Regions from separate parts of the Mesorhizobium sp. M0518 genome, predicted to be linked through region 1. Evidence: predicted binding sites of a transcription regulator. Region 1 holds the regulator's gene; each other region holds the start of a gene.
The links. The regulator PhoB, encoded in region 1, activates phosphate uptake and scavenging genes when phosphate is short. The targets are predictions, from matches to a motif close to TGTCATNNANCTGTCAT.

Region 1 (2,202 bases):
CAGCACGCGTGTCGCAGCGCACCGCGATGTTCCATCTAGGCTATCTGGTCGAGGAGGGCGCCACCGACAAGATGTTCACCACCCCCGACGACAAACGCACCCAGGACTACATCACCGGCCGGTTCGGCTGAGCTCAGGCATACGAGGGACGAAGATCATGGGTGAACATACCGTCGCATCTTTCGATGAGGATCTGGAGCAGATCAGCCAGCTGATCCGCGACATGGGCGATCTCGCCTGCTCGATGGTCAGTGGCTCGACCAGGGCTTTGCTCAATTCGGACAATGCGCTGGCGCAGCGCGTGGTTTCCGATGATGCCATCATGGATGCACGCCAGCGCGAGCTGGACGATCGCGCCATCACGCTGATCGCCAAGCGCCAGCCAATGGCCAACGATCTGCGTGCGGTGGTCGGTTCGATCCGCATGGCCGGCGACCTTGAGCGCATCGGCGACCTTGCCAAGAACATCGCCAAGCGCGTCGGCACTGTCGGGCTGAGTGTCACGCCGCACGACCTTTCGCATTCGATCGACGCGATGGCGCAACTGGTGCTGATCCAGGTGCAGGGGGTCGTCGACGAGTATGCCGCCGCCGACCCGGCAGCGCTTGCCACGCTCAGAAACAATGACGAACGCATCGACGTCAAATACACCTCGGTGTTCCGTGAGCTGCTGACCTACATGATGGAAGATCCCCGCAACATCACGGCGTGCACGCACCTGTTGTTCTGCGCCAAGAACCTCGAGCGGATCGGCGACCACGTGACCAACATCGCCGAAAATGCCTACTATGTTTTGACCGGCACGCAGCTGCCAGCCAATCGTCCGAAGCAGGACGAGACGGCAATGTCCGCGCCAGCGGCATAACAGGGGTGACCAGCCGATGATCGCACCACGCATCATGGTGGTGGAGGATGAGGAGCCGCTAGGCGTGCTGCTCCGCTACAATCTTGAATCCGAAGGTTACCAGGTCGAGGTGGTGACGCGCGGCGACGAGGCCGAAATCCGGCTGCAGGAGAACGTTCCCGATCTTCTGGTGCTCGACTGGATGGTGCCTGCGGTTTCCGGTATCGAACTCTGCCGGCGCCTGCGAATGCGTCCCGAGACCGAGCGGCTGCCGATCATCATGCTGACCGCGCGAGGCGAGGAAAGCGACCGCGTGCGCGGCCTGTCGACCGGCGCCGACGACTATCTGGTCAAGCCCTTCTCGACGCCGGAGTTCATGGCCAGGGTCAAGGCGCTGCTGCGCCGGGCCAAGCCGGAAGTGCTGTCCAGCGTGCTAAAGGTCGGCGACATCGTGCTCGATCGCGAGTCGCACCGGGTCTATCGCAAGAAGAGCGAGATCCGGCTCGGGCCGACCGAGTTCCGCCTGCTCGAATTCATGATGCGCCATCCAGGCCGCGTGTTCTCGCGCAGCCAGCTGCTCGACAATGTCTGGGGCGAAACGATCTACATCGACGAGCGCACGGTCGACGTGCATGTCGGCCGGCTGCGCAAGGCGGTCAACAATGGCCGGATGCCGGACGTCATCCGCACGATCCGCGGGGCGGGCTACGCGATCAGGGAAGACTAGGTGCTGTTTCGTCCCGATAGATCGGGAAAACTCGATTAGCACGCGGTCGCCAACAGCCGGTGGAATGTTGCACTCGTCTCATCAATGGGGAGCGAGCACGTGACGCCAGGAGCGGTCATCCTCATCAGGTTTCGAATGACTGCATTTGGGCCAAAGCGACAGGCAGCTTCTCGCGTCCCTCGATCTCCCAAACTCTCTATTGGGCCCCGGCTGGCCAAGAGGCACGGCGAATTACTTGATAGGTCGCCATCTTTCCCGCAGACTCCAACCAGAAAGCCACGCAAGAATGCATTTGAGTTAATTTAGATATACGTTCGTCGAATGACGCGCATTCTGCAGAAATATACAATTTTAATAAATTTACTTCAAATTATTGCGAGTCCTCTCCTCTTTATTCATCGCTTGTCCGTCGATTGTTCAATGCGATCTCGGATCTAATGACGATTCCGTGGAACGATCTCGTTCTTTGCAGCGTTGCTTGGAAGCGGTCGCCGGACCTTTGACCAGGTCGGACACCATGAGGAAGGATTTCTGATGAGCACGGTCTTAAACGCCAAGGGCATCCCTCTTGCCTACACCGGCGCTTCCACTCATTGGTTCTCGGCCACCGGGTCTGGACCGGAACTGCATG
Region 2 (2,202 bases), 290 kb from region 1:
GGCCCATAAGCGATCTTGCGATAGACGCGGCCGGGCTCGGAAGGTTCGTAGCGGATCGTCGTCATCTCGTGGAAAGCCCGCGCCGCGCGGGCCGCCAGCACGTGGATGGATTTTTCCGTGTAGCGGCTGTCGGCGCTGAGATCCTTGGAATCCGACCAGTTGTTCAGCACTTCATGGTCGTCCCACTGGTAGAAAGTCGGGCAGATGGCGCTCAGGCCGAGCACGTTCCTGTCCATCATGTTGTATTTCCACTGGTCCCGGTATTCATCCAGCGTCTCGGCGACTTTGCGCTTGCCGTCGATCAGCACGACGTTCTTCCACTTGCCGCCGCCGGGCAGGTCGACCTCGTCCTTCATGGCGCCGTCGGCATAGATGGTGTCGCCCGAATGCAGGAAGAAGTCGGGCGTGTGCTTGCCGATCGTGGCGTAAGTCTTCATGCCGGTCTCGTCGATGCCCCAGCCCTGGCCGGCGGTGTCGCCGGACCAGGCAAAGCGGATGTCGCGCTTCGAGGCTGGCGCCGTCCTGAAACGGCCGGTGATCGGCTCCGAAACGGCGTTGATGTCGGCGAGATCGGCCGATGTCATGCGGTAGAAGATATCCTGATCGGAAGCGAGGTCGGTGAGCAGCCGCTTGACCGTGTAATCGCTGGCCGGCGACGTATCGAGCGGCGCCAGGCGTGTCGCATTGGCGAAATTCTCCGTTGACGACACTTCGAACATGACGCGCGACGGGCGATCGGTGCGCGTCCACACCATGCCGCTGGTTGCGTCGACATCGCCGGACTGAACGCCATGGGTGAAGGAAGGCCGCTGATTGGCACGCGAATAGTAGGGCAGCGCCAGGCTGGAAACGCCGGCCAGGCCAACGGCGCCGGCGGAAGTGACAAAAGCGCGGCGGGTCATCGAAAGCTTGTTCATGGCTGTCTCCTGGATGGCTTGAACGGTGCCACCAAAATCCAGCGTCAATGTTTCAGGCGCATATCGGGATGATGAAGGTTTTCTGACGATTAACAGGCGGGTGGGCGTTTGCGCGGACGGCAAAGCTGCCGATCTCCCCCACGAGGGGGGAGATTGCAGCTTGGCCGGTAGCGCCTCTCCCTAAGCCGCTTGCGGCTCCGGATCGAACGCCGGCTTGCTGGTGTTGATCAGGAGCGAGATACAGGCGGCGGCGATTGCCGTCATGCCGGCGATCAGGAACGCCAGTTCGTAATTGCCCTGCAACTCGCGCATGGTGCCGCCAAAGGCGGCGGCAGCGGCCGCACCGATCTGGTGCCCGGCGACGATCCAGCCGAACACGATCGGCCCGCTGCGGTCGCCGAACGCCTCGTTGGCGAGCCGCAGCGTCGGCGGCACGGTGGCGATCCAGTCGAGACCATAGAGCACAGCGAAGATGATCAAGCTGGTCGCCGAGAAGCCGGAATAGGGCAGATAGATCAGCGACAGGCCACGAATGCCATAATAGACGCCGAGCAGCTTACGCGGATCGAAGCGGTCGGTGAGCCAGCCCGACAACGTCGTGCCGATCAGGTCGAAAATGCCCATCATCGACAGCAGACCGGCGGCCTGCACTTCGCCGATGCCCATGTCGCCGCAGAACGCGATAAGATGCGTGCCGACCAGCCCGTTGGTGGTGAAGCCGCAGACGAAGAAGGTGGCGAACAGATACCAGAACACCCGCGTGCCGGCGGCACGGCGCAGCGTCGAGAACGTATGCGCAAGAAAATTGCCCTGTGACGCAGGCGGAGTGGGCGGCACGTCGTCAGCCTCGGCGCCGTAGCGCACCATGCCGATCGATGCCGGCCGCTCCGGCACCAGCAGCCAGACCAGCGGTATCAGGGCAGCGGTCGCGATCGCGACCGCGATGACAACCGGCTGCCAGCCGCCCGACTGCGCCAGAGCGGCGATCAGCGGCAGGAACACCAGCATGCCCGAGGCGCTGGAAGCCGACATCAATCCCATGACAAGGCCGCGATTGGTCTTGAACCAGCGGTTGACGATGGTCGCGCCGAGCACGCTGGCGACAGCGCCGGAACCAATGCCCGAGAACACGCCCCAAGTGATGAACAAATGCCACGGCTTGGTCATCAGCAAGCTGAGCGCCGTGGAGCCCGACATCACCACCAGCGAGGCCAGCAATGTGCGGCGCAGCCCGATGCGCTCCATCAGGGCCGCGGCAAATGGCCCCGTCAGGCCGTAAAGCAGG
Region 3 (2,202 bases), on a different contig from region 1:
GGCCAGCGCGCACTCGGGAAGGTAGAAGGCTACCAGCACTGCAAGGGCGGTTGCCCAGAGGCTGAAGCCGGCACTGGCCGCGGCAATCAGCGCAAGCACCAGCGGCACCACGGCGCCGGTCAGGATTTCGGGTGCGAAGAACAGCGGGAAAGTGACGCGGCGCAGGCGCGCCCAACGGGCCTGACGCGACCAGATCTCGTCAAACGAGCGCCGGCCAAGCGGCTGCTCGAAGGGGGCGGCGACGAGATTGACGCGCAGGCCGAGACTGTTCACCAGCTTGGTCGCGGCGGCATCCTCCGCGATCTCGGCGGCCAGCGCGCGGATGCCGCCATTGGCGTCGAGCATCGGCTTGTTCCAGAGCATGCTCTTGCCCTGGGCAAAGCCCAGGCCGAGCGCCTCGCCGGCATATTGCCAGCGCGCCTGCAGCGTGTTGAGGAAAGCGCATTCGACCTCGGCCCAGAAGCCGGCCGGCCGCGAGCCAATCGGCGTCGAGCAGACAAGGCCGGTGCCGGGCCGCCAGGCAGCCATCAGATGCTGGACGTAGTCCCTCGGCATCAGCACGTTGGAATCGGCCAGGACGACCCAGTCGTGCCGCGCCGCCTCCCAGCCCTTGACGCAATTGTTGAGTTTCGGATTGGCGCTGATGCGGTCGTCGCCGACAAGCAGCCGGGCCGGCACTTTCGAAAACCGGACGATCGTCCTGTTTATCAATTTGACCACCGGATCGTCGGCATGGGCGACGCAGAAAATCAACTCGTAGCACGGCCAGTCGAGCGAGAAGGCGCGCTCCAGCGTCTCCTGCGTGAACGGCTCGACGCCGCGCGACGGCACGACGATCGACACCGGCCGTGGCTTGCCGGCCGGCGCGGCAATGGCGCGGCGCCGTTTCAGACGCGAAGCGGCGAGCACGATGCTGGCGAGATTTGAGAGAATGAGGGCAGTTGAAAGCGTGGCGGCTATGAGAGTGAGTTCCATCGAGATCCGGTCACTCCAGGAAAACCGGTCCGCCAGAACAATCTGGCTGGCATGACGACCGATTCAACAATTCGACAGAGCGCCCGAGTCGCGCGGCACTGGTCGGCGCACACCATCATTGTCATGTGTCACTTAAATGACATTCTTTGCCGCCACCTGCGGTTCCGTCCGCAATGACAGGACGCGCACCGTTGACCAGCCCGCGTGGAGCGCCGAAAGTTCGACCTAGAGCCTGTTCCATCCCGATTGAACTGGGATGGGGCTCTATCTCTGTTTCTTTGAGCATGATCTTTTCTGAAAACCGGTTCCCACTTTTCAGGATCATGCTCTAGATTGTTTTGGAGCCGCTTATGTATAGCGCCGTCACGCGCAACATCGAAGTGCAGGTCAGGCCGTTCTATCTGGAGGACCGTTCGGATCCCTCGGAGAACCGCTATGTCTGGGGCTATCAGATAACGATCGACAATCAGTCGGACGATTTCGTGCAGCTTCTGTCGCGCTATTGGCACATCACCGACGGCACCGGCCGGGTCGAGGAAGTGCGTGGCCCCGGCGTGGTCGGCGACCAGCCCGAACTCAATCCCGGCGACAGCTACCAGTACACGTCCGGTTGCCCGCTCTCGACACCATCCGGCATCATGGTCGGGCACTACACGATGCGCAACAAGCGGGGCGAGACGTTCGACATCGCCATTCCGGCGTTTTCGCTGGATCTGCCGGGGACGCGGCGGACGGTGAATTGATTTCGCCTCACCGGCTGCGGAGCGGCCGGTGAGGCGTGGTTTTTTTCTCTACTGGGCCGCAAATTCCGCCGGATCGAAATCATATTGCTTCGAGCAGAATTCGCAGGCGACGTGGATGCCGCCGTCTTCGGTGCTGTCCTTGATCTCCTGGGCGGAAAAACCCTCGAGGATGCCGCGGATCTTGTCCTTGGAGCACGAGCACTGGTCGGCGACCGGAACGCCGCCGAAGACGCGCACGCCATGCTCGTGGAACAGCCTGTAGAGCAGCCGCTCGGCGCCGATCGTCGGATCGATCAGTTCGGTCGGCTCGATCGTACCGAGCAGCGCCAGCAACTCCTGCCAGGAATTGTCGGCCGGATCGTGGATCTCCTCGCGCGGATCGCCATCGCCACCCGGCAGGTCCGGGACGCGCATGCGCTCGGGCGACTGCGGCAGGAACTGCGCCAGGATACCACCGGCGCGCCACTGCTCGCGGGCGCCGCCG
Region 4 (2,202 bases), on a different contig from region 1:
GAAATAGAACTGGTAGACCTGTGGGCTGCTGCTGATGCCGCGCGCCTCCTCGAGGCTGACGGTGCCAAGCGAGGAGACGCCGAACATGGTGCCGTATTTGGCGGCGGCCCTGGCGACCGCGCGCTCACCCTGATGGTGGAACAGGCGCTGCAAGGCGGTCGGCGAGCAATAGAACGGCATCGCCAGCTTCTGGCCCATGACCGTCACCGACATGTCGACCTCGCTCACTCCGCGCAGCACGTTGGGAACAAGGTCGCAGGTCTCGAAGCTTTCGGTGTTGCGGCGATAGGTGACCTCATCGTCGGCCGCGCCGTCGATGTAGTTGAAGATCGGCCCGGGCAGCCGCTGCTGTGCCATCCGCCGGAAATCGGAAAAGTTGTGACAGTCGCTGAGCCGCATCATCGAATTCCAAAGGCCATGGCGGGACGAGCTTCTCGCCACCGTTCGATGCGTCGAATATCAACCTGATGCCGCCATGCCAACGGACTAATTGCCGAACTTTCGCTTGAGCACGAGCGTTAACAAAAAAGGAGCGCCTTAAGCGCCCCTTCCCGTCTAAATCCGGCTGACGAGGATTACATGCCGAGATCGGAACGAAGCTCGGCCCTGGCCACTTCATATTCAGCCTTGAAGTCGTCCCGGTTGAGCAGGACCGCGGCAATAACGCTGCCGGAAATCTTGCCCATCTCGACGTCGGACGCATAGTGGATGCCGCCGACCTCGCGGTTGTGGGCGTATTCGGCCGCACGCGCCATGATCTCGGCGCGCTTTTCCGGGACCATGTCGGACAGGATGATGCCCATCATCGTGCCTACGGTGGCATGGCCGGACGGCCAGGAACCGGAGCTCGACAGCTTGACCGCCGGCTTGACGAGATCGCTGAGCTGATGCGGGCGCGGGCGCTTCCAGACATCCTTGGCCGGGTCGACTACAGCCCCTTCGGTAGCCACCACGCGATCGAAGAAAGCGCTGAATTTCGGCAGCGTTTCCTTGTTGAATTTCGGCCCCATGACGTCGGCAAAGCGCCAGACATTCTCCTCGGCATCAGCCACCGCGCTGGCGACCATCTCCGGGGTGCGCGTCACCTGCAGCGTCAGCACCTCGCCGAGTTCGGCCTTGGTCTGCGCCGAATCGTTTGCCGGCGGCGGCGGCAGGATCATCGTCAGGTCGACGTCCTTGTTGGTGACGAAGGGCTGGGCGTCTTCCGCTTGCGCTGCCGAGCCGAGGATGAGCAGCAACAGGCCTGCCGCGAGCGATGCGTATCTTTTCATGAATGCGATCCTTTGATGAGAGCAGCACAGGATCGCCGGATGCGATGACGGCCATGTGACATGACCAGCCTCCGGAAATGCAAAAGGGCGCCTCTCGGCGCCCTTCGCGATCACTTGATTGTATGGCCTAGTGGGCCACGCCTTCCCACACCTTGCGCTTGGTGAGATAGACCAGCGCGCCGAACAAAAGCAGGAACACCAGAACGCGAAAACCGGTCTTCTTGCGGTCTTCCATATGCGGCTCGGCCGCCCACGCCAGGAAGGCGGAGACGTCGCGGGAATACTGGTCGACGGTCTGCGGCGCACCGTCATCATAGGTCACCTGGCCGTCGGAGAGCGGCTTGGGCATTTTCAGCGACACGCCGGACATGAAGTACGGATTGTAGTGGGTGCCTTCCGGGATCACCATGCCGGCCGGCGGCGTCTGGTCGTAGCCGGTCAGCAGCGAGTGGATATAGTCGGGACCGCCGGCATCGTATTGTGTGAAGATGTCGAAGACGAATTGCGGAAAGCCGCGCTCGACGCCGCGCGCCTTGGCCAGCAGCGACATGTCGGGCGGGGCAGCGCCGCCATTGGAAGCAGCAGCCGCTTCCTCATTGGCGAAGGGCGGCGGGAAATGGTCGGACGGCTTGCCGGGACGGTCGAACATGTCGCCGGCATCGTTGGGGCCGTCATGGATTGTGTACTCGGCCGACAGCGTCTTGATCTGCGCATCGGAATAGCCGAGGTCCGACAGCGTGCGGAACGCCACCAGGTTCATCGAATGGCAGGCCGAGCAGACTTCCTTGTAGACCTTGAGGCCGCGCTGCAACTGCGCCTTGTCGTAAGTGCCGAATGGGCCGGTGAAACTCCAGTCCATTTCCTTTGGCTCGTCGATCGGGAAATGCGTCGGATTGGCCACATTGTGTGCCTCTTCGGCGGCGATCGCCCG

Region 2: the regulator PhoB is predicted to act here: its motif matches at 989-1,005, upstream of NKI66_RS01810 (alkaline phosphatase D family protein).
Region 3: the regulator PhoB is predicted to act here: its motif matches at 1,101-1,117, upstream of NKI66_RS20230 (ceramide glucosyltransferase).
Region 4: the regulator PhoB is predicted to act here: its motif matches at 1,316-1,332, upstream of NKI66_RS21670 (acid phosphatase).

Annotation. Positions count from the first base shown of each region.
Region 1 covers NZ_JAMYQY010000001.1:79,225-81,426, reverse strand. Annotated here, with positions in the region: gene pstB (phosphate ABC transporter ATP-binding protein PstB) at 1-131, shown strand, start outside; gene phoU (phosphate signaling complex protein PhoU) at 158-865, shown strand; gene phoB (phosphate regulon transcriptional regulator PhoB) at 882-1,571, shown strand; gene eglC (endo-1,3-1,4-beta-glycanase EglC) at 2,106-2,202, shown strand, end outside.
Region 2 covers NZ_JAMYQY010000001.1:368,329-370,530, forward strand. Annotated here, with positions in the region: gene NKI66_RS01810 (alkaline phosphatase D family protein) at 1-917, opposite strand, end outside; gene NKI66_RS01815 (MFS transporter) at 1,098-2,202, opposite strand, start outside.
Region 3 covers NZ_JAMYQY010000014.1:8,299-10,500, reverse strand. Annotated here, with positions in the region: gene NKI66_RS20230 (ceramide glucosyltransferase) at 1-975, opposite strand, end outside; gene apaG (Co2+/Mg2+ efflux facilitator ApaG/CorD) at 1,326-1,718, shown strand; gene NKI66_RS20220 (Hsp33 family molecular chaperone) at 1,767-2,202, opposite strand, start outside.
Region 4 covers NZ_JAMYQY010000015.1:123,038-125,239, reverse strand. Annotated here, with positions in the region: gene NKI66_RS21675 (alpha-hydroxy acid oxidase) at 1-399, opposite strand, end outside; gene NKI66_RS21670 (acid phosphatase) at 576-1,271, opposite strand; gene NKI66_RS21665 (cytochrome c1) at 1,399-2,202, opposite strand, start outside.